4 regions of the Pseudomonas corrugata genome follow, and region 1 is predicted to be linked to each of the others. Evidence: predicted binding sites of a transcription regulator. Region 1 holds the regulator's gene; each other region holds the start of a gene.
The links. Region 1 encodes FliA, which starts transcription of late flagellar genes. Its sites were predicted from a motif close to CTAAAGTTTNNNNNNNNNNNGCCGNTAA; they were not measured.
Positions count from the first base shown of each region.

Region 2: the regulator FliA is predicted to act here: its motif matches at 3,703-3,730, upstream of QZH45_RS17215 (methyl-accepting chemotaxis protein).
Region 3: the regulator FliA is predicted to act here: its motif matches at 3,261-3,288, upstream of QZH45_RS25765 (methyl-accepting chemotaxis protein).
Region 4: the regulator FliA is predicted to act here: its motif matches at 3,080-3,107, upstream of QZH45_RS13895 (methyl-accepting chemotaxis protein).

Region 1 covers NZ_CP130434.1:2,059,588-2,066,895, reverse strand. Annotated here, with positions in the region: gene QZH45_RS09315 (chemotaxis protein CheA) at 1-1,550, opposite strand, end outside; gene QZH45_RS09310 (protein phosphatase CheZ) at 1,575-2,363, opposite strand; gene QZH45_RS09305 (chemotaxis response regulator CheY) at 2,382-2,753, opposite strand; gene fliA (RNA polymerase sigma factor FliA) at 2,920-3,663, opposite strand; gene fleN (flagellar synthesis regulator FleN) at 3,660-4,490, opposite strand; gene flhF (flagellar biosynthesis protein FlhF) at 4,606-5,955, opposite strand; gene flhA (flagellar biosynthesis protein FlhA) at 5,967-7,308, opposite strand, start outside.
Region 2 covers NZ_CP130434.1:3,849,632-3,856,939, forward strand. Annotated here, with positions in the region: gene QZH45_RS17200 (acyl-CoA reductase) at 1-1,385, shown strand, start outside; gene QZH45_RS17205 (phenylacetate--CoA ligase family protein) at 1,440-2,714, shown strand; gene QZH45_RS17210 (GNAT family N-acetyltransferase) at 2,711-3,655, shown strand; gene QZH45_RS17215 (methyl-accepting chemotaxis protein) at 3,779-5,773, shown strand; gene QZH45_RS17220 (saccharopine dehydrogenase) at 6,008-7,015, opposite strand; gene QZH45_RS17225 (TetR/AcrR family transcriptional regulator) at 7,126-7,308, shown strand, end outside.
Region 3 covers NZ_CP130434.1:5,767,113-5,774,420, forward strand. Annotated here, with positions in the region: gene QZH45_RS25760 (NAD(P)/FAD-dependent oxidoreductase) at 1-1,253, shown strand, start outside; gene QZH45_RS25765 (methyl-accepting chemotaxis protein) at 1,580-3,205, opposite strand; tRNA gene QZH45_RS25770 (tRNA-Pro) at 3,352-3,428, opposite strand; tRNA gene QZH45_RS25775 (tRNA-Lys) at 3,523-3,598, opposite strand; tRNA gene QZH45_RS25780 (tRNA-Pro) at 3,604-3,680, opposite strand; tRNA gene QZH45_RS25785 (tRNA-Asn) at 3,688-3,763, opposite strand; gene clpB (ATP-dependent chaperone ClpB) at 4,073-6,637, opposite strand; gene pgeF (peptidoglycan editing factor PgeF) at 6,768-7,308, opposite strand, start outside.
Region 4 covers NZ_CP130434.1:3,085,675-3,092,982, reverse strand. Annotated here, with positions in the region: gene QZH45_RS13905 (LLM class flavin-dependent oxidoreductase) at 1-542, shown strand, start outside; gene QZH45_RS13900 (TonB-dependent siderophore receptor) at 731-2,842, opposite strand; gene QZH45_RS13895 (methyl-accepting chemotaxis protein) at 3,146-4,942, shown strand; gene QZH45_RS13890 (YbdD/YjiX family protein) at 5,360-5,557, opposite strand; gene QZH45_RS13885 (carbon starvation CstA family protein) at 5,574-7,308, opposite strand, start outside.

The sequences.
Region 1 (7,308 bases):
CCCTCCTGCTCGGCGGCCAGGATCACCTTACCGCTACGGACCTTGCCCGCGGCTTCACGTTCTTCCGGTGATTCAATGCCATGGTCGACCGCGTTGCGCACCAAGTGGACCAGCGGGTCGGCCAAGGCCTCGACGAGGTTCTTGTCGAGGTCGGTTTCTTCACCCACCAGTTCCAGATTGATTTCTTTCTTGAGCTGGCGAGCCAGGTCACGTACCAGACGCGGGAAGCGTCCGAAGACTTTCTTGATCGGCTGCATCCGGGTCTTCATGACGGCGGTCTGCAGATCGGCCGTGACCACGTCGAGGTTCGACACGGCCTTGGACATGGCTTCGTCCTGGCTGTTGAGGCCCAGGCGCACCAGGCGGTTACGCACCAGCACCAGTTCGCCGACCATGTTCATGATCTCGTCCAGACGCGCGGTATCGACCCGAACGGTGGTCTCGGCTTCGCTGGTTGGTTTGTCTGCCGGTGCAGACGCGGCCGGTGCACGGGCAGGCGCAGCTGCGGCAGCAGGCTTGGGTGCGGGAGCCGGTGCCGGCGTCTCGGCCTTGGGTTCCGGTGCCTTGGCAGCAGGTTTTGGCGCCGCCTTGGTTGCCGGAGCGGCAGTTGGCGCGGCAGAGGCCGTGCCGACTTCGCTGAACTTGCCTTTGCCGTGCAAATCGTCGAGCAGCGATTCGAATTCCTGATCGGTGATCAGGTCGCTGCCGGCCGCTGCGGCGGCAGGCTTGTTCGGAGCCGGCGAGGAGGCAATGGCCGACTCCAGGGCATCAACGGCAAAAGTACCCTTGCCATGCAACTGATCGAGCAAGGCTTCGAATTCATCGTCGGTGATGTCGGAGCTGTCGCCCGCGGGTTTCGGCGCGGCAGGGGCTGTCGTCGGGACAACCGCATCGACGGCGAACTGGCCTTTGCCGTGCAGTTGATCGAGCAGCGACTCGAACTCCGCATCCGTGATCTCATCGCTGGCCACGCCGCTATCGGCGGGCGCAGCAGCGACAGGAGCCTGGGCCTGGGCCTGGGCTTCGGCCTTGACGGCACTCAGGGAGTCCAGCAACTGTTCAAATTCGTTATCGGTAATATCGCCCGATTCCTCGGCGACTGGCTCCTCGGCGACGGGTTCTTCAACCGCGGTCTCGACCGGAGCGACTTCGTCAGCCGATTGCGGCTCGGCCAGGCGCGACAGCGCAGCGAGTAACTCAGGGGTGGCGGCGGTGATCGGTGAACGGTCACGCACCTCGCTGAACATGCTGTTGACCGCGTCCAGCGCTTCGAGCACCACGTCCATCAATTCCGAATCCACGCGACGCTCACCCTTGCGCAGGATGTCGAACACGTTCTCGGCAATGTGGCAGCACTCCACCAGCTCGTTGAGCTGAAGGAAGCCGGCGCCTCCTTTTACAGTGTGGAAACCGCGAAAGATTGCATTAAGCAAATCCGCATCATCCGGTCGGCTTTCCAGCTCGACCAATTGCTCGGACAGTTGCTCTAGAATCTCGCCGGCCTCAACCAGGAAATCCTGAAGGATCTCTTCATCGGCGCCGAAGCTCATTAATGGGGTGCTCCTAAAACAGGGCTAAAATCCAAGGCTGGACAGCAAATCGTCCACATCGTCCTGACCGGACATAACGTCTTCTCTTTTATCGGCATGAATTTGCGGACCTTCACCCTGAGAGAGATGTTTTTGTGGATCTTTTTCAGCAAGCATCGCTTCACGGTCGTGTTCGATGCCCGCAAAGCGGTCGACCTGGCTGGCCATCAACACCAGTTTGAGCAGATTGCTTTCGACTTCGGTGACCAATTGGGTGACGCGCTTGATCACCTGGCCGGTCAGGTCCTGATAGTCCTGAGCCAGCAGAATATCGTTGAGGTTGCTCGCGACCGCGCGGTTATCGGCGCTGCTGCGTGTCAGAAAACCGTCGACCCGACGTGCCAGCTCCCGGAATTCTTCCGCGCCTACTTCACGACGCATGAAACGGCCCCAGTCGACGCTCAAGGCCTGGGCTTCATCGCCAAGGCCGTTGACCAGAGGCGTGGCACTTTCCACCAAGTCCATGGTGCGGTTGGCGGCAGCCTCGGTCAGTTTGACTACGTAGGACAGCCGCTCGGTCGCGTCAGTGATCTGCGAGACCTCCTCGGCCTGGGGCATGTTCGGATCGATCTGGAAGTTGACGATCGCGCTGTGCAGTTCACGGGTGAGCTTGCCGACTTCCTGGTACAGACCACGATCCCGGGTCTGATTGAGCTCGTGGATCATTTGGACAGCATCGCCGAAACGACCTTTTTCAAGGCTGTCGACCAGTTCGCGGGCATGTTTTTTCAGGGTCGATTCGAAATCGCCCATTGAAGCTTCGTTATTCTCCATAGCTCCCCCGTGGCGCCGTTAACCGATGCGTTCGAAGATTTTTTCGATCTTCTCTTTCAACGCCTGGGCCGTGAAGGGTTTGACCACATAGCCGTTCACACCGGCTTGGGCCGCTTCGATGATCTGCTCGCGCTTGGCTTCGGCGGTGACCATCAGCACCGGCAGGTGCTTGAGTTTTTCATCAGCGCGCACATGGCGCAGCAAGTCGATACCGGTCATGCCGGGCATGTTCCAGTCAGTCACCAGAAAGTCGATGCTCCCGCTGTTGAGAACCGGGATGGCAGTGGTGCCATCGTCAGCCTCGACCGTGTTGGTGAACCCAAGGTCACGCAACAGGTTTTTTATGATCCGCCGCATCGTTGAAAAGTCATCAACGATGAGGATTTTCATGTTCTTGTCCAATTCGACCTCCAAGCAGTCTTAAACGCGTGCAGCACCTGAACGCGCCATTTCAATCAATCCGGTACAGCATTCGACAACGGTGCGGGACACAACGGATCGAGACTGCGCAACGCGTGCCACGCAAACCCTGTTCGCAACCTCCCCGCACCGACTGTCAGCGCGCTCGCCACTCCCCCAAACGCCCCCGCAAACGGGCGGCGCACTGGCTGTGTAACTGACTGACCCGCGATTCGCTGACCCCCAGGACTTCACCGATTTCCTTGAGGTTCAGCTCTTCGTCGTAGTACAGCGCCAAGACCAGTCGCTCACGCTCCGGCAAATTGGCAATCGCATCGGCCAGCGCGCTCTGGAAACGTTCGTCTTCCAGGTCACGCGCAGGCTCCATGTGAGTACTCGCGCCATCCTCGTGCAGCCCTTCATGATCGCCGTCCTGCAACAGGTCGTCGAAACTGAACAGGCGGCTGCCCAAGGTATCGTTCAAAATCCCGTAATAATCATCGAGACTCAACTGGAGTTCGGCCGCAACTTCGTGATCTTTAGCGTCTCGTCCGGTTTTCGCTTCAATAGCGCGAATGGCGTCACTGACCATGCGGGTATTGCGGTGCACCGAACGGGGTGCCCAGTCGCCCTTGCGGACTTCGTCGAGCATCGCGCCGCGAATGCGAATGCCTGCGTATGTCTCGAAACTGGCACCCTTGCTCGCGTCGTATTTGTTCGCCACTTCGAGCAAGCCGATCATGCCCGCCTGGATCAGGTCTTCGACCTGGACACTGGCCGGCAACCGCGCCAGCAAGTGATAGGCAATGCGCTTGACCAGGGGCGCGTAACGCTCGATCAACTCGTATTGGGCGTCCCGTGCCGATTTTTTGTAGAGGTGGTTGTAACCGCTGGCTGTCATAACACGGGCCCTGCTGTTTGTTGCACGAGACGCTCGACGAAAAATTCCAGATGCCCGCGCGGATTGGCCGGCAGTGGCCAGGTATCCACCTTCTGGGCGATAGCCTTGAACGCAAGCGCGCATTTGGAACGGGGAAAAGCTTCATAGACGGCACGTTGCTTCTGGACGGCCTTGCGAACGCTCTCGTCGTACGGCACGGCGCCGACGTACTGCAGGGCAACGTCCAGGAAGCGATCGGTGACCTTGGTCAGCTTGGCAAACAGGTTGCGCCCTTCCTGGGGGCTCTGGGCCATATTGGCCAGGACGCGGAAGCGGTTCATGCCGTAGTCGCGGTTCAATAGCTTGATCAGGGCATAGGCGTCGGTGATGGAGGTGGGTTCGTCGCAGACCACCAGCAGCACTTCCTGGGCGGCGCGCACGAAGCTGACGACCGAATCACCGATACCCGCCGCCGTGTCAATCACCAGCACATCGAGGTTGTCGCCGATGTCGCTGAATGCCTGGATCAGGCCAGCGTGCTGGGCCGGGGTCAGATGAACCATGCTCTGGGTGCCGGAAGCCGCCGGCACGATGCGAATCCCGCCCGGCCCCTGCAACAGTACGTCGCGCAGCTCGCACCGGCCTTCGATGACGTCCGCCAGCGTGCGTTTGGGAGTGAGCCCCAGCAGCACGTCGACGTTCGCCAGGCCCAGGTCGGCGTCCAGCAGCATGACCCGTCGGCCAAGCTCTGCCAGAGCCAGGGACAAGTTCACTGACACGTTAGTCTTGCCGACGCCACCTTTGCCGCCGGTCACCGCGATCACCTGTACGGGATGCATGCTGCCCATGTTCGTTCTTTACCTGTCTTACTTAGACGGAGGCCACATTACTGGCTGCGCGTTCACATACGGAACATTGCCTGGCAGACCATCGATGTAGGTACAAAAAATATTCATGATTACCTCAGCCAACCTGCTTGGTCGGGCTGTGGTAGATATCAGCGAACATATCAGCCATGGCTTCTTCGCTGGGTTCGTCCTGCATTTGCACACTCACGGCACGGCTGACCAGTTGGTGGCGACGCGGCAGATGCAAATCATCCGGGATCCGCGGTCCATCAGTCAGGTACGCCACCGGCAGATCGTGACCGATCGCCAGGCTCAATACCTCGCCCAGGCTTGCCGTTTCGTCCAGCTTGGTCAGGATGCAACCGGCCAATCCGCAGCGTTTGTAGCTGTGGTAGGCGGCGGTTAGAACCTGTTTCTGGCTGGTGGTTGCCAACACGAGATAATTTTTTGACTTGATGCCGCGCCCGGCCAGGCTTTCAAGCTGCATGCGCAGAGCCGGATCGCTGGCTTGCAAGCCTGCGGTATCGATCAGCACGACGCGCTTGCGCAAGAGAGGTTCGAGCGCCTGGGCCAGGGATTGACCCGGATCCACATGGGTCACCGACACGTTGAGAATCCGGCCCAGGGTCTTGAGCTGTTCCTGGGCGCCGATACGGAAGCTGTCCATGCTGACCAGGGCAATGCTCTGGGCACCGTACTTGAGTACATAACGGGCGGCGAGCTTGGCCAAGGTAGTGGTCTTGCCCATGCCGGCCGGGCCGACCATGGCAATCACCCCGCCCTCTTCCAGCGGCTCGACTTCCGGCGTGGCGATCATGCGCGCCAGATGCGCCAGCAGCATGCGCCAGGCCTGGCGAGGTTCATGGATATCGTTGATCAGCGCCAACAGGTCGCGGGCCAGCGGGCCGGACAGGCCGATGCGTTGCAGGCGGCGCCACAGGTTGGCCTGGGCTGGACGACTGCCTTGCAGTTGGTTCCAGGCCAGGGAGCCGAGCTGGACTTCCATCAGCTCGCGCAGGCTGTTGAGTTCGAAACGCATCGAGTCCAGCGCACGCGGATCGACACCAGGCGCCGCTGCGGCCGGGGCAGGCGCAGGGCGACGCGGCTCGGCCGGGGTCGGCTCGATCAGCGGTTCGGCAGCGGTCAGCGGCAGGCCTGCGGTCAACGGCTGACCGGCAAACAATTGACGATTGGTACCCGCGACAGCCTCGCCTTCGCTGCTGCGCAGGCTCAATTCGGCCTGGGCGCTTGCGATTCGCGACTGGGTCTTGCGCAGCTCATCCTCAAGCTCCATGTTCGGAACCCGCGGGGCCAGCGCAGACAGCTTATAGTCCAGAGCAGCCGTCAGCTCGACACCGCCGGCGATCCGGCGGTTGCCGATGATGGCTGCTTCGGCGCCCAGTTCGTCACGAACCAGCTTCATGGCCTGACGCATATCGGCGGCGAAAAAACGCTTCACTTGCATAACCCACTACCTCAGCCGTTGGGCCCTACTGTCGCAACAATGGTCACTTGCTTGTTGTCCGGTATTTCCTGGTACGCCAGCACATGCAGCCCCGGAACCGCGAGGCGACCGAATCGCGAAAGCATCGCACGAATCGGACCCGCCACCAGCAAGATCACCGGTTGGCCTTGCATCTCCTGCCGCTGGGCTGCCTCGATCAACGAACGTTGCAGCTTCTCGGCCATGCTTGGCTCCAGCAGAACGCCCTCTTCCGAGCCTTGCCCTGCCTTCTGAAGACTATTGAGCAATATCTGTTCCAACCTTGGCTCCAACGTGATCACAGGCAGCTCCGACTCAGTGCCTACAATGCTTTGGACGATTGCGCGGGATACGCCGACCCGCACCGCAGCCACCATGGCGGCGGTATCTTGACTCTTGGATGCGTTGTTGGCGATGGCTTCAGCAATACTGCGGATGTCACGTACCGGCACCTGTTCGGCCAGCAGCGCCTGCAAAATCTTGAGCAACTGCGACAACGAAACCACGCCGGGCACCAGCTCTTCGGCCAGCTTCGGCGAGCCTTTGGCCAGCACCTGCAGCAATTGCTGGACTTCTTCGTGACCAATCAGCTCGCTGGAGTGTTTGTACAAAATCTGGTTCAAATGGGTCGCAACTACCGTACTGGCGTCCACCACGGTGTAACCGAGGGACTGGGCCTGGGCCCGCTGACTGATTTCAATCCACACCGCTTCAAGGCCAAAAGCTGGATCCTTGGCGGTAATGCCGTTGAGCGAACCATAGACCTGACCCGGGTTGATCGCCAGTTCGCGGTCCGGGTAGATCTCGGCTTCAGCCAGGATCACCCCCATCAGCGTCAGGCGATAGGCGCTGGGCGCCAGATCGAGGTTGTCGCGGATATGCACGGTGGGCATCAGGAAGCCCAGGTCCTGGGACAACTTCTTGCGTACCCCTTTGATCCGCGCAAGCAGTTGGCCGCCCTGGTTGCGATCCACCAGCGGAATCAGGCGATAGCCGACTTCCAGGCCAATCATGTCGATAGGGGTCACGTCATCCCAGCCCAGCTCCTTGGTCTCGAGGGCACGGGCCGGCGATGGCAACAGTTCCTGCTGGCGCTTGACCTCTTCCAGTGCCTGGACTTTCTGCACGTTCTGCTTCTTCCAGAACAGATAGGCACCGCCTGCCGCCACGGCTGCCATGCTCAGGAAGGAAAGGTGCGGCATACCTGGCACCAGGCCCATCACTGCCATCAGTCCGGCAGCCACGGCCAGGGCCTTGGGCGATGCGAACATCTGCCGACCGATCTGCTTGCCCATGTCTTCGGAGCCCGAAGCACGGGTCACCATGATCGCCGCA
Region 2 (7,308 bases), 1.8 Mb from region 1:
TCCCCCAAGCGTCGTTGACCGAGACGCTGCTGCCCTGGCGTAACGTATTGCAAAGCTGCGCACTCATCTGTGAACCGGAGCAGGCGCCAGGACTGACCCGGCGTTTGATAGCCGCCGGCGTGTCCCGGGTCTCGGCAACCCGTGAAATCCAGCAGGGTTATGACGGCGAGCCTCATGACGGCGTTTACGCACTGCAACGCCTGAGCAGGCGGGTGTCGGTCGGCCTTGAGTCCCATGTCGCGAGTCATCGTGTCACCCTGGACACTGCTCCAGCACCGATATCGGTGAGTCCTTCCACGCCGATCATGGACAAGGCAGGCTTCATGTCCCTGCCCATCGGCCCCGAGGCGCAACTGTTCTTCCGTTCCGGCGGCAGCAGCGGCGAGCCTGTGCTGTCGTGCTACAGCTATCGCGATTTTAACCGCCACATGCGTGCCGCCGCCGACGGACTGCGTGCGGCCGGCCTGGACCCCGCGCACGACCGGGTGATGAACCTGTTCTACGGGGGCAACCTCTACGGCGGTTTTTTCAGCTTCTCGAAAATACTTGAACAGATGGGGGTCGTGCATTACCCCATGGGCGCACCAACAGACGAGGCGTTCGATGAAATTGCCCGGATGATCGTCGCCCATGGCGTCAACACACTGATCGGCATGCCGAGCACGCTGCACCGTCTGTTCTCCAGCCAAAGGCAAACCCTTCAAGGCTACGGCGGTGTGTGCAAGATCCTGTTGGGTGGCGAGCACCTGGGACAAGCCACTCGGCAATTGTTCCTGGCTTGCGGTGTCACGAGCATTCGCTCGGCCCTGTACGGCAGCGTGGACGCCGGCCCCCTTGGCCATGCCTGCGCCGCGAGCGAAGATGGCGTGTTCCATCTGATGGACGATATTCAACACCTGGAAATCATCGATCTGGATCGAGATGCATCGGTCGCCCCTGGGAAAATCGGTCGCCTGCTGTTCACTTCCCGACAGCGCCAGGTGCAACCTCTCCAACGCTACGACGTCGGCGATTGCGGACGCTGGATGCCAGGCCCTTGCCCTTGTGGCCTGGAGTCGCCCAGGTTCGAGCTGCGACAGCGCCATGGCCGCGTGCTGCGTGTGGCCACGGAATCCGTCAATACCCGGGAACTGGTCGAGTTGGCCCAGGTGCCCATTCAAATCGTCCTCGATCACGACAGCGGCGGCTATGAGCGGATGCTTATCCGCGCCGACGGCGAAGCCGAAACGGTACGGCGCAGGGTCCTGGTACTGCAGCCGCTGTGCGCATCAGTCGATGCCGCACTACTGATACTGGAAGTCCAACGCTGTGCGCCCGAATGTTTCGAACAATCCAGACACAGCGGCAAGGTCCCGCTGGTGATTGATAACAGACGCCCCGACTGACAGCCCTTCGCCTGCGCCTTATCCAGCGAACTTCATAGCCCGAGAGCCCCCCTGATGAGCCCTTCCTTTCCATCTGAACAATGGCTTGGCCATATTCGCCTGCATTCAAAGTATTACCAGAAACACTGGACGCATTTACCTGCGCAAGGCAGCGCTTTTGAGGACCTGCCGATTGTCGACGCCAGCGATTACTGGCGCGGCAGTCATGACCTGGACACCTGGGAGGTATTGACCGGGCCCGTCACGGACGCACTGATCTATAAAACCGGTGGCACCACCAGCCAGGGGAAGCTGTCGGTGTACACCCATAAGGAATGGCAGCGGATGCTCGATTGCTTCGCACGCGATCTGTCCACCCAGCTTGAAACAGGCGATCGAATTGCCAATCTGTTCTTTTCGGGGGACCTGTATGCGAGCTTCCTGTTTATTCATGGTGCTCTCTGCCGGGTTGATCTCCCGATTACCGAGTTCCCGTTCACCGGGTCGATAGATCCCGATGCGCTGGCCGACGCCGTCACTGCACACCGCATCACCGTGCTGGCGGGCGTACCGGCCCATCTGCTGGCCATTGCCAGCCATCTGAACCGGCAGGGGCGAACGCTGCCCGGTATCAGCACCGTGCTGTTCGGCGGCGAGCATTTGTTCGAGTTCCAACTTCCGCTGTTGAGAAAAGCCTTCCCCCAGGCACGCTTCGCGTCCATCGGTTATGCCAGCGTGGACGCCGGGCTGGTGGGGGCCAGCACACCTGATTGCTTGCTCGGCGAGCACCGCGTATTCGACGAGCAGACCCGGGTAGAGATCATCGACGAAGTGAGCGGCGAGGTCATCGAGGCCTGCGATCGCCCCGGCGACCTGGTGGTGACCAACTTCACCCGGACCCTGATGCCGATGGTGCGCTATCCAGTGGGTGATCGGGCCTGCTGGCGCGAGCCTGTCGGCACCCCTCGGCGCAAGTTCGAACTGGCCGGGCGTAGCGCGCAGAGCCAGCGGGTGCGGGTCGGCGTGGCGTCGCTGTTCCCGCAACACATTGGCGAGATCATCCAGAGCATTGGCGGCGAACTTCAATGGCAACTGATCATCGAGCCCGTCGAAAAAAATGATCGTGTGGTGCTCAAATGGGTACCCGACGCTCCGTCGGACATCTGCGAACCACTGTCCCAGGTGCTGAAATTCGCGTTGATCCAGCAGCACCCGGGCATTGATCAACTCAACCTGCAAGTGCAAGCCTGCCAGGCGCAGGACTTGGAGCGCCATCCACGCTCCGGCAAGCACCTGCAGGTCATCGACCGTCGGGTCTATGGCCCGATGGCAGCGAGACGCCCCGGATGAGTGCGTTGGTCATCAGGACATTCAGGCCCGCCGATGCCGTCGGCACCAGCGAACTGTTCCGACGGGTATACGGCGATCACTACGTTTCGCCGGACGTCTACGTGCCCCACATGATTTGCCAGCAAAACCAGCATCGACACTGGTTTTCCATGGTTGCCGTGATAGGGGACCGAGTGGTTGGCCACGCCGCGTTGTGCCGCCCTGCCGCGAACCGGGAGGACGCTGAACTGGCGCTGGTGGCAGTGGACCCGGCGCTGCAAGGCAGTCAGATCGCGACCCGTCTGGGCTGGCAACTATTGGATCGTTGTGAAGGTCTTGGCCTCGTCAGGCTCTCCATCAAACAGGTCACCAGCCACCCCTACAGCCAACGACTGGCACAACGACTCGGTTTCCATGGTATCGGGCTGATGCCCGACCATGTGCCCTCGCCGTTCGTCCCGGACCAAGCCGAGACCATTGTGATCGGCTGCCAGTTGATGGGCGGCCATCAACGGCCGTTACCGGCCGTGCACTGGCCTGCCCCATGCCAATGGCTGATGGCGCCCTTGGTTTCACAGTTCGGCACCACGTTTGACGACATACCCGACCCGATGCAGCCTCTGCAAATCAGCTCATTACCTGGGCGTGTCGACGTTGTCGCCGGACACATGAGCAAACATCTGGCCAGGCAGCTGCAACGCTTGCCGGTCCACTGGTCGATCGCGCTACGACTCGGACTGCGCCAACAGTTCCCCGAGGATTACCGGCGGTTGATGGCTGCAGGATTCATTTTTACCGGTCTGATGCCCGTCGAAGGCGAGCTGAACTGGCAGGTGCTGTTTCACCGTGGTGCGTTGACTCGTCCGCTCGACCTGCATGCGGGACCGATGCAACGACTGCACGATGAACTGCAACTCCATACGCAGAACTGGAGAGGCACGCGGTCCAGCTCGGCAGCGTGACGGGGAAACGGTGGCGACGAACGGTAATCCTCGCCAAGCGTGCGACATTCAAGCGCTTGGGTGAGGCGCCGATACAGATACGTCTACCGCCCCGAAACATGCCTTCGAGCAAGGAACTGTCCAATGCCCTCATTTCGCACCATTCAGGCTCGCTACACGCTGTTCCTGATCTTGTTCATCCTGGTGTTGTCCATCCTGACCGTCGTTGGCATCAGCTATCTGGTCGCGCCCAAGCTGCGCCAGACCGAAGAGCAAGTGGCGCTCAATCGCATCGGCGAAGTCGCCGAGCAGATCCAGGGCGAGCTGAACAAAGTGCAGGCTCAGCAACGCAGCATCACCCAGACCATTCCGTTGCTCGACAGCGACGCCATCGACAAGGTGCTCCCGGGCCTGGTGGATCAATACGGCGAACCGAAAGTCTTCGGTGGCGGGATCTGGCCGCTGCCCAACCAGCGAGCCGAAGGACGCAACAAGTTCAGCACTTTCTGGCACCGCGACGGCTCCGGCAAACTGGTGGTCAATACGTTCTGGAACAGCGACGCCGCGCCGAACTACTATGAACAACCCTGGCACAAAGGCGGCATGGCCACCCCACCCGGCAAATGCGCCTGGGCCGCCGCCTATAAAGATGACGCCAGCGCCGAACCACGCACCAACTGCGCCATGGCCATCCAGAAAAACGGCGTGCCTTATGGTGTATCCACCATCGACGTGACCCTGGGATTCTTCAATGACCTGGTGGCGCGCAAGGAAGCCGACCTGAACGCCGAAATGCTGATTGTCGAAGCCGACGGCAAGATCATCAGCAACAGCTCGCGCATCAGCGGTCCTATCGTGCTCAAGAACATCAGCGAACTGGCGGCCACTTCGCCGTTTGCCGCTCAGGTCAAGGCGGGCCTGGATCACCGCGACCAGCCGTTGCAGCGGGTCGAGTTCGATAACAAGGGCGAAGCCAGCACCTTCTTCATGCGCCCCATCGAAGGCACGCCCTGGTTCCTCGCCACCGCCCTGCCAACCCGCCTGATCACCGCCCAGCGCGATGACGTACTGAGCACCCTCAGCCTGCTGCAGATCCCGATGGTCATCCTTCTGGTGCTGATGCAGTTGTACGCAATCCGCCAACTGACCGGCCGCATGAAGGTACTCAAGGGCAACATCGATGCGTTGTCCACCGGCGATGCAGACCTGACTCGGCGCATCACCATCCGTGCCGAGGACGAACTGGGAGCGATCGGTCATTCGGTCAACCGCTTCATCATCTACTTGCAAGACATGATCAGTGAAGTCACCCAGGCAACTGGCGCCATGGCGTCGAGCCTCGACAACCTGCAGCGGACCTCGGCCCATACCAGCGAGATCCTGATGCGTCATGCCTCGGAAACCGACCAGACCGTGACGGCCATTACCCAGATGAGCTCCACGGCCGAAAGCGTGGCCCAGAACGCCGCCGAAACGGCTGCGTTCACCCAGCGCGCCAACGAACATGCCGACCGCTCTCGCGTCGTGGTGGGTGAGGCTTCCAACAGCGTGGTGGCGTTGATCGATGAAGTTGCCAGCGCCACCCGCAAGGTCGAGAGCATGCAGCAGGATGCGCAACGCATCACCGAGATCCTCGGTGTGATCGGTGCCATCGCCGGACAGACCAACCTGCTGGCACTCAACGCCGCCATCGAAGCCGCCCGGGCCGGCGAGCAAGGCCGCGGCTTTGCAGTGGTGGCCGACGAGGTACGTGCCCTCGCCGCCCGCACCCAGGCCAGCACCTCGGAAATCAACGAAATGCTGACCCGCCTGACCCAGGGCGTAAGTTCATCGGTTTCAGCGATGGAAAATACCCAGGCCAGTTGTCAGTCGGCTGCCGACGCGACCTCCCGGGTCAACACCGGCCTGGATGAAATGGCCGGCTCCGTCGGCCAGATCAACAGCCTGAGCACGCAGATCGCCACCGCCGCCGAACAACAGAGCGCCGTGACCGAGGAAATCAACCGCAGCATGGTGCAGATCCGCCATATGGTGGAGGAGTTGGTGGAAGGCGGATTGGCGAGCGAAAACAACACCCGGCAACTGCTGGAAGCCAACAGTCGGGTGAATGCAATCATGGGGCGGTTCAAGCTTCGCTGAGAACTGCGGCCACGCTGCTCGCGGGCGAGCCCCGGCCAGCGTGGTCTCCTCGAGGGAGCGAGCTTGCTCGCGATGGCGGAGGGTCTGTCACACAACTGCGGACTGTACCGCCGCCTTCGCGGGCAAGCCCGGCTCCCACAGGGGTGGGCGGCGTATGCAGGTGCTGCGTACACCCCGAACCCAATGTGTGGGGCTTGCTCGCGAAGACGGCGCATTGGTCGCCGGGAGACTGAATCATGACACCGTCAGCTCGCGCAACACGCCCCCCTCCTGTTCCAGGCGTTGTTGATACGTCGTCGCGTTCAGCAATTGATAAGGAAAATAAAGGCCCGGCGCGGTAGGTGGCTGTCCGTCCAGGCCGAGCAGCCGTTCAAGGAGCAACGCGACACTGAGGCCGGTCAGCGGTGCCGTGCCCGCTGGGTGGACGAGTGCGTGACGTGTACGCAAAGCTTCGCCCTTCTGGTCCTCGCCGGCCAGTTCGATGATGATCTCTGTCGACAGGGGTCCACCCTGGCGCCGGGTCGAGCTCAGCCCGATGGCCATGTCGAATTGGACATTGGGCGCGCCCGTGGCGGCCGCCAACCCGACGACGTCGATGGAGGAAAACCCGCCGGCTTCGATGTCCCTGCCATCCACCGCGCGGAAGCTGGCCTTGGCCGCATCCCCTTCCCGCCAGACGTATACCCCCTCGCGCCGTGTCAGGGCGGCGGGGAGCATCCTGTTCAAATGTTCGAAGTCGGTCGCGACCGTCGGGCCTCCCGTGTCCTGCTCATCGATCAACGCGCTGATCCTGATGTCATGCACACGGCTGAAGGCCTCGGCCACCCTCAGCGTCGATACCGTCGTGGCGCCGACCATCCATTCGTACCCGAGGACGATGGGCGCGGCATCGGGCCGGTGCATGTACGTCGCAATTTCCGGTGCGATCTCGAAAATGCCGGAGGATATGCTGAGGTGTGGCACGCCACGCTTTTGGGCGTAACGCAGTCCCGCAAGTGCGTGATCCATGTAGAAAACCACGACGCCGCTGACAGCACGGTCGCCGAGCCCCAGGTCACTTGCAAAGGCATCGATCGATACGCCCTGAGCGTTGCCGAGCTGTTCTGCGGCCCGTTGGGCCTTAGTGAGATCGCGGCCACCGATCAGCAGCGGTACGCCGGGATGGGCGGCGCGCAGTGCCTGGGCAGTATGATGGCCGATGGCGCCAGAGCCGCCCATGAACAGGATAGGATCAAGAGTCATGGTATGTTCTCCTTGGGTTGGGAACGAAACCTACTATTAGTAGGAATAAACATCCCGAACATACACCTCGCTACCTACCATTAGTAGGTTTATTTATTTGGAGCGACGAAGTGCAAACAGACATCGAGTCCCCAAGCACGTCGTCCGCCCGCAGGCTTTCAAAAGCCGAGCGGCGGCGGCAGTTGCTGGATACCGCCTTGCTGGTCGTGCGCGAGGAAGGCGCCGACCGCTTGACCCTGGGGCATCTGGCGGTGCGCGCAGGTGTGTCCAAGCCGGTGGTCTACGATCATTTT
Region 3 (7,308 bases), 2.8 Mb from region 1:
AGTTGGCTACCCGTCTGGGTAAGACCCTGGGCAAGCGTGGCACGGCCAGCGTGATGCTGGTCGACGCGAACCTGACCCACATCTGGAAACCCCTGCTGCACGAAGTCGCGGCCGGCTCCCTGAATTCCTCCGAAGACGAACTCAACTACGTCGCCCAGGCGAAATGGAACCACTTCGAGTTCCAGCTCGGGCGCATGAGCGGCCTGGACCGCGAACGAAAAAGTATCCAACTGGCCGCCACCTATGACGAAGCCGGCGTGGAACTGCTGCCGGCCCGGGTGCTGGGCTACGATACCCTGGTGATTGCCGTCGGCAGCACCACCAATGACTTCGGCACCGAGGGCGCAGCGCAACATTGCCTGTTCCTCGATACCCGCAAACAGGCCGAGCGCTTCCATCAGCAATTGCTCAACCATTACCTGCGCGCCCACGCCGGCCAGACCGATGCCGTGGAGCGGATCAGCGTCGCCATCGTCGGTGCCGGTGCCACCGGCGTCGAACTGGCGGCCGAGCTGCATAACGCCGCCCATGAGCTGGCGGCTTATGGGCTGGACCGGATCAAGCCGGAAAACATGCACATCACCCTGATCGAAGCCGGGCCACGGGTGCTGCCGGCATTGCCGGAGCGTATCGGCGGGCCCGTACACAAGACCCTGGAAAAGCTCGGGGTCAATGTCATGACCAACGCCGCGGTCGGCCAGGTGACGGCCGACAGCCTGATCACCGTCGATGGCAAAGTGATCGACGCCAGCCTGAAAGTCTGGGCCGCCGGGATTCGCGCACCGGAATTCCTCAAGGACATTGACGGGCTGGAAACCAACCGGATCAACCAGTTGCACGTACTGCCGACCCTGCAGACCACCTGTGACGAGAACATCTTCGCCTTCGGTGACTGCGCCGCCTGCCCGCAACCGGGCAGCGATCGCAACGTACCGCCCCGCGCCCAGGCGGCGCACCAGCAGGCATCGCTGTTGGCCAAGTCTTTGAAGCTGCGGATCGAAGGCAAGGCGTTGCCGCATTACAAGTACACCGACTACGGCTCGCTGATCTCGCTGTCGAGGTTCTCGGCGGTGGGCAACCTGATGGGTAATCTCACCGGCAGCGTGATGCTCGAAGGCTGGCTGGCGCGGATGTTCTACGTGTCGCTGTACCGCATGCACCAGATGGCGTTGTATGGAATGTTCCGTACGGCCATGTTGATGCTGGGCAGCAAGATCGGACGCGGGACCGAGCCGCGGCTCAAATTGCACTGAACAACAGTCGTTGCCTGAAACACCGTTTTCGCGAGCAGGCTCGCTCCCACAGGGTCTGGTGGCGTAGGCGGATACCGCATACACCCAGACCCAATGCGGGAGCGGGCAAGCGCTAATGCAGTCAGTTAAGCCACAAACCTGTGGGAGCAAGCTTCACTCCCACAGGTGTTGCGTCGTTTGATCCTTAACTGACTGGCATTAGGGCGAGCCCGGGTCCCACAGGGTTTGATGATGTATACAAATGCTGCATCCACCCCGAATCCCATGTGGGAGCGTGGCTTGCCCGCGAAGACGGCGGTGCAGTCGACGCAAGTCTCCTCCTGCACTCAAACCTGAAACCGCTGCACCATCGTGCGCAACGAGTTCGCCAGTTGCGACAGTTCATGGCTGGACGCGCTGGTCTGGTCTGCGCCAGTGGCCGAGCGCACCGACAGATCACGGATGTTCACCAGGTTGCGATCAACCTCGCGGGCCACCTGTGCCTGCTCTTCGGCCGCGCTGGCGATCACCAGGTTGCGCTCGTGGATTTCGCTGACCGACGCGGTGATGGTCTGCAATGCCTCGCCCGCCCGTTCCGCCATCGCCAGGGTGCTGGCAGCGCGGGCCGAGCTGGCCTGCATGGAATCCAGGGCCTGGGTGGCGCCGCTGCGCATGCCCTGGACCATCTGTTCGATTTCCTGGGTCGATTGCTGCGTGCGGTAAGCCAGCGCCCGCACTTCATCAGCCACCACCGCAAACCCTCGACCGCTTTCGCCGGCCCGGGCCGCCTCAATGGCCGCGTTGAGAGCCAGCAAATTGGTTTGCTCGGCAATGGCCCGGATCACGTCCAGGACCTTGCCGATATCCTGCGACTGGTTGGCCAAGGATTGCACCAACCCACCCGTCACCTGCACGTCACTGGCGAGGGCGCCAATCGCGTCAACCGTGTCGCTGACCCGCTGCTGTCCGAGGGATGCCGACTCACTGGACTGACGCGTGGCGTCGGAGGTGGAAACTGCGTTGCGCGCCACTTCCTCTACGGCAGTGGTCATTTCGGTGACGGCCGTGGCGGCCTGGTCAATTTCGTTGTTCTGCTGTTGCAGGCTCTGGGTGCTGTCGAGGGTGACGGCGTTCAGCTCATCGGCTGCCGTTGCCAGCTGCGCCGCCGAACCACTGATGCTCTGCAGCGTATCGCGCAGGTTTTTCTGCATGGTCGCCAAGGCCTTGAGCAAGCGGCTCACTTCGTCATTGCCATGGGTCTCGATCGGCCGGGTCAGGTCACCTACAGCCACGCTTTCCGCGGCGCTCAGCGCTTCACCCAGGGGTTTGACGATGCTGCGCGTCAACAACATCGCCAGGACGACGGTAGCCAGGGCGGCCAAGACGATGAACAGGCTGACGATCATCCGGGAACTGGCGTAATGCTCCTGAGATTTCTGGCTCTCGATGGACACCTGTTTGGAAAACAGCTCCGCCAGGTCATTGAGTTGCTTGCCGGAACCGTCCACGACGGTTTTCATGTCCACCAGCAGCAATTTGATCAGTTCGTCGCGGCGCCCCTGCTCCGCGAGGATGAAGGATTGCGCGATACCTGCGCGGTAGGCGGCAAACGTCTGCTTGAACTGGTCGTAGAGCGCTTTGCCTTCAGGGGTCACGACGAGCTTTTCGTAACTGGCGATTTTTTCGCTCAGTTCCTTGTCACGGACATCCATTTGCCCACGGTAGACCGAGATGTTCTTGGGGTCTTGGTCCAGGGCCATGCGCAGGGAGATGGTTCGAATGCGCAGCATCCACTCGCGAATCTCGTCACCGCCGCGAATGCTCGGTAGCCACTGGGTTTCCACCGCGACCTCACTGTCGCGAATACTCGACATCTGCCCCAGCGCAAACACCCCCAGCAGTGCCACCAGCACGGCGATCAAGGCAAAACCCAGCGCCGCACGAGGGGCGATATTCAGTTGACGAAGAAACATAACGGGCGCCTTTTTTGTTATTGGCCTGAGATGGGGCCATGCCCCTGTCGGTGGGCTATCGGCTAGTTGTACGATAACTTAAGACTTGCGGCATTTCGCGCAGACAAAAAAAATCCCCGTATCTTTCGATACGAGGATTTTCAGTATGGTCGGGGTAAGGGGATTCGAACTCCTGACATCCTGCTCCCAAAGCAGGCGCGCTACCGGACTGCGCTATACCCCGGTAATAAAAAGGCGACCTTTGCAAGTCGCCTTCCTCGATCAGCGCTTTTGGCCTCTGATCTTAAGATTCGATTCCAGCGAACTGGTCTCAAAAATGGTGGGTCGTGTGGGATTCGAACCTACGACCAATTGGTTAAAAGCCAACTGCTCTACCAACTGAGCTAACGACCCAAATATGGTCGGGGTAAGGGGATTCGAACTCCTGACATCCTGCTCCCAAAGCAGGCGCGCTACCGGACTGCGCTATACCCCGATTGAAATGGCTCCGTGACCAGGACTCGAACCTGGGACCCAATGATTAACAGTCATTTGCTCTACCGACTGAGCTATCACGGAACTGATATTTCAAGTTGCAACCTTGAAGCTTGATTGAATCCAGCTTCAACCTCTTCTACCCGTTTGCATCGCTGCGTTCGTGTGTCTGAGGCGCGCTATTCTACAATCTTAAAAACCTCTGTCAACCCCTTAAATTGCTTTCAAGACAATGATTTGCAACTTATTTTGGATTCCTTCTCAGGGAGAAGTGACCCTAGGGGTGACTGACTGCGGGGCGCACTTTACAAGCCTTTTCCTTTGAGTTCAACGGCCTGATGAAAAAAATGGCCTCGCAATGCGAGGCCAGTCGGTCAACAACGGTGCAGCCTGTCAGTTGAAGACGATTTCGTCGTTTTCCACCGTTCCGGTTACGGTTTCACCTGGCATGAAGCGACCCGACAGGATCAGCTGCGCCAACGGGTTTTCGATCCAGCGCTGGATGGCCCGCTTCAACGGCCGTGCCCCATAGACCGGGTCGTAACCCACGGCAATCAACTTATCCAGGGCCTCGTCGCTCAGTTGCAACTTCAGCTCGCGCTCGGTGAGGCGGCTGCGCAGGCGACCCAGCTGGATCTCGGTGATACCGGCAATCTGATCGCGAGCCAGTGGCTCGAAGATCACCACCTCGTCGACCCGGTTGATGAACTCCGGCCGGAAGTGCGTAGAAATCGCGTCCATCACCGCAGCCCGTTGCCCCTCGCGATCCCCCACCAGTTCCTGGATCTGCGCCGACCCCAGGTTGGAAGTCATCACGATCACGGTGTTGCGGAAGTCTACCGTGCGCCCGTGGCTATCGGTCAGACGGCCGTCTTCCAACACCTGCAGCAGAATGTTGAACACATCCGGATGGGCCTTCTCGACCTCATCGAGCAGGATCACCGAGTACGGCTTGCGTCGTACGGCCTCGGTCAGATAACCGCCCTCTTCATAGCCGACATAACCAGGCGGGGCACCGATCAGCCGGGCCACGGAATGTTTCTCCATGAACTCGGACATGTCGATGCGTACCATCGCCTCCTCGGTGTCGAAGAGAAACTCGGCCAGCGCCTTGCACAGCTCGGTTTTACCGACACCGGTCGGGCCGAGGAACATGAACGAACCACTCGGCCGGTTCGGGTCCGACAACCCGGCACGGGAGCGACGCACGGCATTGGCGACCGCCACGACCGCTTCGTCCTGGCCAATCACGCGCTGGTGCAGCAGGCTTTCCATCTTAAGCAACTTGTCGCGCTCGCCTTCGAGCATCTTCGACACCGGAATACCGGTCCACTTGGAGACCACTTCGGCGATTTCTTCCTCAGTGACCTTGCTGCGCAGCAACTGGTTATCACTCTTGCCGTGCTGGTCGACCATCTGCAGGCTGCGCTCCAGGTCCGGGATCACCCCGTACTGCAGCTCGGCCATGCGGTTGAGGTCACCCTTGCGGCGGGCCGCTTCCAGCTCCTGGCGGGACTGTTCGATCTTTTGCTGGATCTGCGCCGAACCCTGGACTTCGGCCTTTTCCGAATTCCAGATTTCCTCGAGATCGGAGTACTCGCGTTCGTGACGAACGATTTCTTCCTGCAATCTCTCCAGGCGTTTCTTCGCCGCTTCGTCGCTTTCTTTCTTCAGGGCCTGGGATTCGACCTTGAGCTGGATCAGGCGCCGCTCCAGGCGATCCAGCACTTCCGGCTTGGAGTCGATTTCCATGCGGATCCGGCTGGCAGCCTCGTCGATCAGGTCGATGGCCTTGTCCGGCAACTGGCGGTCAGTGATGTAGCGGTGGCTGAGCTTGGCCGCCGCGATGATCGCGCCATCGGTGATCGCCACTTTGTGGTGAACTTCATAGCGCTCCTTGAGACCACGCAGGATAGCAATGGTGTCCTCTTCGCTCGGCTCATCCACCAGTACTTTCTGAAAGCGCCGTTCGAGGGCCGCGTCCTTCTCTATGTACTGGCGGTACTCGTTGAGCGTGGTCGCGCCGACGCAATGCAACTCGCCGCGGGCCAGCGCGGGCTTGAGCATGTTGCCGGCGTCCATCGACCCTTCGCCCTTGCCGGCGCCGACCATGGTGTGCAATTCGTCGATGAACAGAATGATCTGCCCTTCCTGCTTTGACAGCTCATTGAGCAGGGCCTTGAGCCGCTCTTCGAATTCGCCCCGATACTTGGCACCGGCAATCAGCGCCCCCATGTCCAGGGACAGCAACCGCTTGCCCTTTAGGCCGTCCGGTACTTCACCGTTGATAATCCGCTGGGCCAGGCCCTCGGCAATGGCGGTCTTGCCCACCCCTGGCTCACCGATCAACACCGGGTTGTTCTTGGTGCGGCGTTGCAACACCTGGATTGTGCGACGGATCTCGTCATCGCGGCCGATCACCGGATCGAGCTTGCCTTCCTCGGCACGCTTGGTCAGGTCAACGGTGTATTTATCCAGCGACTGACGGGACTCTTCGTGGTTGGCGTCATTGACGGCTTCGCCACCACGCAGGTTATTGATGGCATTCTCCAGGGCTTTCTTGCTCACGCCCTGGCCGAGCAGCAACTTGCCCAGCTTGCTGCTCTCGTCCATGGCGGCGAGCAGCACCAGTTCGCTGGAAATGAACTGGTCACCCTTCTGCTGGGCCAGTCGATCGGCCTGGTTGAGCAGCCGCGCCAGATCCTGGGACATGTTCACGTCACCAGTCGGGTTCTGGATCTTGGGCAACTGGTCGAGTTCCTTCGCCAACTCTTTTCGCAGGCTGTTGACGTCGAAGCCCACCTGCATCAGCAAAGGCTTGATGGAGCCGCCCTGCTGTTCGAGCATGGCCTGCATCAAATGCGCCGGTTCGATCCCGGGATGGTCCAGGCCGACGGCCAGGGACTGGGCATCGGACAGCGCCAATTGCAATTTGCTGGTTAAACGGTCAATACGCATAAGGTCACCTTCCTTTTGAGCAGGCCGGACCGAAAAACATCCTGAATGAAGAAACCTGCCAGATACCGTTATAGATGTGGACGATTCTGGAAGATTCAAGCAGTGCGCTATTGATGCAGATCAGAGAAGTCTAGCGTTCAATCCAGACCAGGGAGGCGAAGCGACCGGTACGCGGGCTGCGACGGTAGGAAAAGAAGCGGGGATCAGTCACGGTGCACAACCCGCCCCCGTAGACCGCCGAGACACCCCGCGCTGCCAGGCGCAGGCGCGCCAGCGCATAGATGTCGGCCAGGAACTTCCCGGCGTTGTGGCTCGGCACAAAGGCTTGTGCCGACTGGGGCAGTTGCGCGATGAATGCTTCACGCACTTCCGGCCCGACTTCAAATGCTTGCGGGCCGATGGCCGGGCCGAGCCAGGCGAGGACGTCAACGGCGGGCACCTGGAGACTGTCGAGGGTCGCTTCCAGCACACCGTTCGCCAGCCCACGCCAGCCGGCATGGGCAGCCGCGACGTGAGTGCCGGCACGGTTACAGAACAGCACAGGCAGGCAGTCCGCCGTCATCGCCGTGCAGGCGATACCCGGCGTGGCGGTCCAGCTGGCATCGGCGGCCGCGACCAGGGTCGGGTCGGCCTCGACCACAGCGATCCCGTGGACCTGCTGCAGCCAGGCG
Region 4 (7,308 bases), 1.0 Mb from region 1:
CGAACCCGCCCATGTGGATCGCGGCCCGCGACCCGGACTCGCACAACTTCGCAGTCGCCAACGGTTGCAACGTCATGGTGACGCCATTGATGAAGGGCGACGAGGAAGTCCTCGACCTGAAGAACAAGTTCCAGAACGCGCTGGACAACAACCCCGGCATACCGCGCCCACAATTGATGGTACTGCGCCACACCCACGTGCACTCGACCGACAATCCCGAAGGCTGGAAAGTCGGCGCCAAGGCCATTGCGAAGTTCTACCGCACCTTCGACGCCTGGTTCGGTAACAAGGAAACCCCGGTCAACGGCTTCCTGGCGCCAAGCCCGGAAGAAAAGTTCGCCGGTCGTCCGGAGTTCGAACTCGAGAGTCTGCACAAGACCGCCATGATCGGTACTCCGGAAGAAATCATTCCACGCATCAAGTACTACCAGGAACTGGGCGTCGACGAGTTCAGCTTCTGGTGCGACAACAGCCTGCCCCATGCGGAGAAGAAGAAATCCCTGGAATTGTTCATCAAGCACGTGGTGCCGGCGTTTCGGTGATCGCGCAGTGCAGTCAGGACGCTATCGCGAGCAGGCTCGCTCCCACAGGGGATTAATGGAGCACCCAGAGCAAGTGCATATCATGCAAACCAATGTGGGAGCGAGCCTGCTCGCGATGGCGGCCTGAAGGAAAAGATGCTCCATGAGATGCCCGGACTTGAAGGCCCGGGCATTTTTTGTTTCAAGGATCAGAAGGTCATGCTGGCACTCAGGCGCGCGGTACGCGGTTCCCCGACGGCGACCTGCAGTTGGCTACCGGTGGAGGACGGGTAGTACTGCTTGTCGAACAGGTTGTCCACGTTCAGTTGCAGCGAGGTCTTGTGCCCGAATACCGGCGACTCCCAGCGCAGGAAGGCATCGGCCACGGTGTAGCTGCCCAACCAGAATTCGTTGTCGTTGTTGGCAGCACGCTCGCCGACGTAGCGAGCGCCGGCACCAGCGTGCCAGGCGCCGAATTCGGCGGGTACACTCAAGTGATGCGACAGGTACAGGCTGGCGGTGTGCTTGGGCGCGTCCGCCAGGCGATGGCCTTCGTCGTCCGGGTCGTCGAGGATTTCCGTGTGGGTGTAGGCGTAGGTGCCGATCAGGTCCCAGCGTTCGGCGAGACGTCCGGTGACGTCCAACTCCAGGCCTTGGGAGCCGACTTTGCCGGCGGCTTCCGCGACATTATCCACCACCGTCACTACATTCGTTTTAACGATGTCGAACAGGGCGAGATTGATATTCAGCCCAGGCAGAGGATCATATTTGGCACCGATTTCATAACTGCGCCCTTCCTCCGGCTTGAAAGTGCTGAGGTTGTCATCGACGGTATCGTTGGGTTTGAACGAACGGCTGTAATTCCCGTACAGGGACAAGGTTTCGTCGGCTTTATAGACCAATCCCAGAAACGGAACAAAGGCATCGCCGTTATCGTCGCGAACAGGCACTCGCTTGATCATTCCCGTTTCACTGAACTGGTCGTAATGCTGGTAGCGTCCGCCAAACACCAAAATCCAGCGGTCATCCAGGTGCCAGTTGTCCTTCAGATAAACGGAGCTGGAGGTCAGTTTGTTACTCAAGTTGCTTTGCGCAGCATTTATCTTGCTTGGCTCTGCCAGACCACCATAAACCGGCGCGGTGATATCGAACCCTCCTTGTGCAGTGCCACGGTACGTCTTGCCTCGGTATTGATCGGACACCTGATTATCGACACCGATCAGCAGATCATGGCGCTGGCCGAACAGCTCCTGCTTGCCCATGAAATCCCAACTGACGTAGCGGGTTTCGTCGTCGTAATGAGCGCCGTTGGCCTTTCGGCTCAATAGATTTCCCGTCAGAACGTCGGGCTGCGCAATCGAAAGACTGTACCGATCATTGTTCCAGCCATAAGTCACGCGAGTCTTCCACGCCTCGCTCAGCTCATACTCGAAACGTGCCGTCGCCGTCTCGCGAATCCCCACGCTCTTGGCCCAGCGCTCGTCGAGGCGCTTGTCATAATCGATATCCGCCGGATGCCCATCGGTGAACACCGTCCCACGGTCGAACGGGTTGGAATATTCGTTGTACTCATAGCTCAGGTTTAACGAAGCCCGCTCACCGGTCCAGGCCAGGGACGGCGCGACCAGCGTGCTTTCATTCACGCCGTAGTTGCGCCAGTAATCTTCATGACCACGCTCGGCAATCAGCCGATACGCCAGCCCGGTATCGCCCACCGGCCCGGTGGTGTCCACGGCCATGGTGCCGCCGCCTTCGCTATAGGCCGAGCCGCTTAGCGTGGTGCTTTGGGTGTATTCGGGCTTTTTGCTGATGATGTTGACCAAACCGCCAGGCTCCAGCGCACCATACAACATCGAGGCGGGGCCCTTGAGCACTTCGACCCGCTCGGTGGTGGCGCTGAAGTTGTGCCCCAGGTTCGAACGCACGCCGTCGCGCAGGATCGAGCCGTCGTCGTTGGTGCCGAAACCACGCTTGATCAGCGAGTCCCGCGAACCACCCAGGGTATTGCCCTGGTTGACACCGCTGACGAACTTCATCGCGTCGCTCAGCGAGCGAACCTGATAATCGTCCAGCGTCTGCTGGGTCACCACATTGATCGTTTGTGCCTCTTCCTTGATCGGTACGTCGCTTTTGCTCGCGGTGCTGGCTTGCGATGCCGTGTAGCCCTCATCTTGTGTGATGCGGCTGCCCTGGATGTCCGTGGTGGGCAGTTCGAGTACGTCCTGTGCCCACAAAGGATTTGCGATGAAGCAGCAGGACAAGGTTGGTAATACACACTTGATGAAGACGTTGCGATTCGCGGGAGGGGTGGAACGATTCAAGACGCAGCACTCGTAGGGAACGTTAATGCGAGCGAATATACTTTGAGAATGATTCCCAGTAAATACTTTCTATGGTCCTTATAACCACGCCCAACCCCTGTAGGAGCGAGCCTGCTCGCGATAACGGTGCATCAGTCACAGCCTGTCTGGATGGAAGTCCCTCATCGCGTGCAGGCTTGCTCCCACAAGTCCTCCGTACACCAAACAAACGAAGTGATATCAAAACGCCCTGCCGCACTAAAGCTTTGGCCTTTGCGGTCGAATGTATTCCATTGAGAGGTTTCTTTGCCCAGGAGCTATGGCATGCAGACGTTGAAGGCTTTGTACGAGTCCATCGAAATGCAATTCTTCGATACGCTCACCAGAAAACTCTCAAGCCTTTTCCTGCTGGTCGCCGTCAGCGGGTTGCTGTACTGGGTGGCCCTTAGCGCCCGCACCGAGATTGTGTTGCAGTTGCGCAGCGCGCAGCTCGACGCAGCCCTGCTGGGGCTGATCGAAAGCCGGCTCGACAGCCTGACCCAGGCCCTGCTGTTCGGTGCGCTCCTGACGCTGGGCATGATCAGCTTCATGGTCTGGTACTTCCGCCATCTCATCGTGCGCCCCGTCACCGCCATGACCCGGGCGCTGGAGGAGATCGCCAACGGTGAAGGCGATCTTTCCAGGGACCTGCCATTGGTGACCCACGACGAAATTCGCGTGCTGGCCAGCACCTGCAACCGCTTCCTGGCCAAGCAGCGGGAAATCATCAGCAACGTCCAGGCCCTCACCGTGCACATCGCCGTCGAATCGGCGCGCTCGCTCAAGAACATCAGCGATTCCAGCGACAGTGCCACCCACCAGGCACGCTTCGCCAAGGAAGTGATGGAGCAGAGCAACTCCGCCGTGGACCGCATCGAAGAAGTCTCGCGCCAGACCCAGGGCATCTCCAGTACCACCGCGCAGAACCTGAACATGGCCCGTGACTCCTATGCCGAGCTGCTGGAAGTGACCGGCAACATCGGCGAGATCGCTGGCAGCCTCAATGAGTTCGCCACACTGGTGAGCGCCTTGAACCAGCGTTCCTCGAGTATCAAGTCCATCGTCGGGTTGATCCAGCAGATCTCTGCCCAGACCAACCTGCTGGCCCTCAATGCCGCCATCGAAGCCGCCCGTGCCGGCGAGAGTGGCCGGGGTTTCGCCGTGGTGGCCGATGAAGTGCGGACTCTGGCGCAGAACGTCAGCCGGGCCACGGACGACATCTCGCGCAACATAGACGCCATGCTCGAAGAAGTCGGTTCCACCCATGAACAGACCACTCAGATCAGCCACAGCGCCAGGGAAACCAAAAAAGTCGTGGAACGTGCCTCCGGCCATTTCGAGAGCATGATCGTCGACTTCGAATCCACCAACGGCAAGCTGGCCGATATTGCCGGGCACATCCAGCAGTTCGCCGATGCCAACACGGGTATCAACGACCGGGTCACTCAGATCCATGCCGACAGCCAGTCGATCGACCAGCGCATGCAGCACTCGGCAACCGCCACCCGGGACCTGTCCGGTGTCGCCGAACGGGTGCAAGCACTGCTGGGCCGGTTCGTGCTCGGCCACGGCAAGCTGGATGCGGCCATCACCCGAGCCAGCCAATGCCGCGACATCCTCCAGGTACGCCTGGAGGCGCTGCAACTCGAGGGTCTCAACCTATTCGATCAGAATTACCAGTTGGTCTCCGGTACCGATCCCAAGCAGTACATGACCGGCTACACCGAACGCTTTGCCCAGGTCTGCCAGGAAGCCTGCGACGCCCTCACCCGCAGCACACCGGGCGGCAAGGTCTCGTTCATCGTCGACACCAAGGGCTACTGCCCGGTGAACAACAGCTGGGTCTCGAAGCCACCCACCGGCGACCGCGCCGTCGACCTGCCGGTGTGTCGCAACAAACGGATCTTCAACGACCCGATCGGCCTGCGCGCAGCGGGCAACGTCCAGCGCTTCCTGCTCCAGACCTACCTGCGCGATACCGGGGAAATCATGACCGAGATCGATGTCCCGTTCTTCTTCGGCGGCCGCCACTGGGGCAATCTGCGGGTGGGGTTCGATGCGGCGGTGTTGCTGGCGGAGTGAGCGTTAGCCAGCAAGAAACATTGTGGGAGCGAGTTTGCTCACGATAGTGGTGGATTAGTCACTATCAATATCGACTGACCCGACGCCATCGCGAGCAGGCTCGCTCCCACAAGGAATCGGTGACAGACACAAAAACCTGAGCCCGCCCAGAAACAACTGTGGGAGCAAGGCTTGCCCGCGATAGCAGTGGATCAGTCGACATCTTCATCACTGACACCACGCCTTCGCGAGCAAGCCCGCTCCCACAAGGGATCGCTGGCGGACGCACATCCTGAGCCCACCCAGAAACAACTGTGGGAGCAAGGCTTGCCCGCGATGCTGGCGCCTCGGTCTACAGTGATACCGAGGCGATGCTGTCGCGGGCAAGCCTTGCTCCCACAGGCTTCCACACAGGGGGATTACCTCAGGGCCGCCAGGTCAGCAGCACTTCGGTCCACCCTTGCCACCGTAACGGGCCTCCTGGCGTTCGCGGAAGAACGCCTCGTAGTCCATCAGCGGTTTGTCCGGGTGCTTGGTTTGCATGTGCTCGACGTAGTTGTCGTAGTCGGGCATGCCGACCATCAGGCGGGCGGCCTGACCGAGGTATTTACCGAGGCGACTCAAGTCATTGAACATTGTTGCAATCCTCGCGTCAGGCGTCCGGCAGGGCCTGGAATGGTGCTTCTTTATCCGTGCGCTCTTTCGTCCCCCAGGCGGCAACACCGACCTTGATCGCGTAGAACAGGATACTGAGCACCACGAACAGGAACAGCGTTGTCAGCGTGGCGTTGGTGTAGGCGTTGAACACCACATGCTGCATCTGCTCGATGCTCTTGGCCGGGGCCAGGATCTGCCCTGCCGCCAGGGCATCGTTGTATTTGCGCGCCAGGGCCAGGAAGCCGATCGCCGGATTGGCGTCGAACAGCTTGATCAGGCCCGCCGTGGTGGTGCAGATCAGCAGCCAGGCCGCCGGTAGCAGCGTGACCCAGATGTAGCGCTGGCGCTTCATCTTGATCAGCACCACGGTGCCGAGCATCAGGGCAATACCGGCCAGCATCTGGTTGGAGATGCCGAACAGCGGCCACAAGGTGTTGATGCCGCCCAGCGGATCGATCACGCCCTGGTACAGCAGGTAGCCCCACAGCGCCACGCAACCGGCGGTGGCGATCAGGTTGGCGGTCCAGGATTCGGTGCGCTTGAGCGAGGGCACGAACGAGCCCAACAGGTCCTGCAGCATGAACCGCCCGGCACGGGTGCCGGCGTCTACCGCCGTGAGGATGAACAGCGCTTCGAACAGGATCGCGAAGTGGTACCAGAACGCCATGGTGTCCTCACCCGGCAGCACCGAATGCAGGATCTGCGCGATACCGACCGCCAGGGTCGGCGCACCGCCGGCACGGGCCAGGACGGTGGTTTCGCCAATGTCCCGGGCCACCGCCTGCAGCGCGTCCGGAGTGACGGCAAAGCCCCAGCCGCTGATGGTCTGGGCCACGGCCACGACGTCACCGCCGACCACCGCCGCCGGGCTGTTCATGGCGAAATACACGCCCGGTTCGATCACCGACGCGGCAACCATCGCCATGATCGCCACGAAGGACTCCATCAGCATGCCGCCGTAGCCGATGTAGCGGGCGTTGGTTTCATTGTCCAGCAGCTTGGGCGTGGTGCCCGAGGAGATCAGCGCGTGGAAACCCGACACCGCGCCGCAGGCGATGGTGATGAACAGGAACGGGAACAGCCCGCCCTTCCACACCGGGCCCATGCCGTTGGTGAACTGGGTCAGCGCCGGCATTTTCAGCTCGGGCATGGTGATCAGGATGCCGATCGCCAGGGCGACGATGGTGCCGATCTTGAGGAAGGTCGACAGGTAGTCCCGCGGGGCCAGGATCAGCCACACCGGCAGCACCGCCGCGACGAAACCATAACCGATCAGCATCCAGGTGATTTGGATCCCGGTAAAGCTGAAGGCCTTGGCCCAGACTGGATCGGCAGCGACCTGCCCGCCCAGCCAGATCGAACCCAGCAGCAACAGCACGCCAATGAGCGAGATTTCACCGATGCGGCCCGGGCGGATATAGCGCATGTAGATGCCCATGAACATCGCGATCGGAATGGTCGCCATCACCGTGAAGATCCCCCACGGGCTCTCGGCCAGGGCCTTGACCACGATCAGCGCCAGCACCGCGAGGATGATGATCATGATCAGGAAGCAGCCGAACAGCGCGATGGTGCCGGGGATGCGGCCCATTTCCTCACGGACCATGTCACCCAGGGAGCGCCCGTTGCGGCGGGTGGACAGGAACAGGATCATGAAGTCCTGCACGGCCCCCGCCAGCACCACGCCGGCGATCAGCCAGAGCGTGCCGGGCAGGTAACCCATCTGCGCC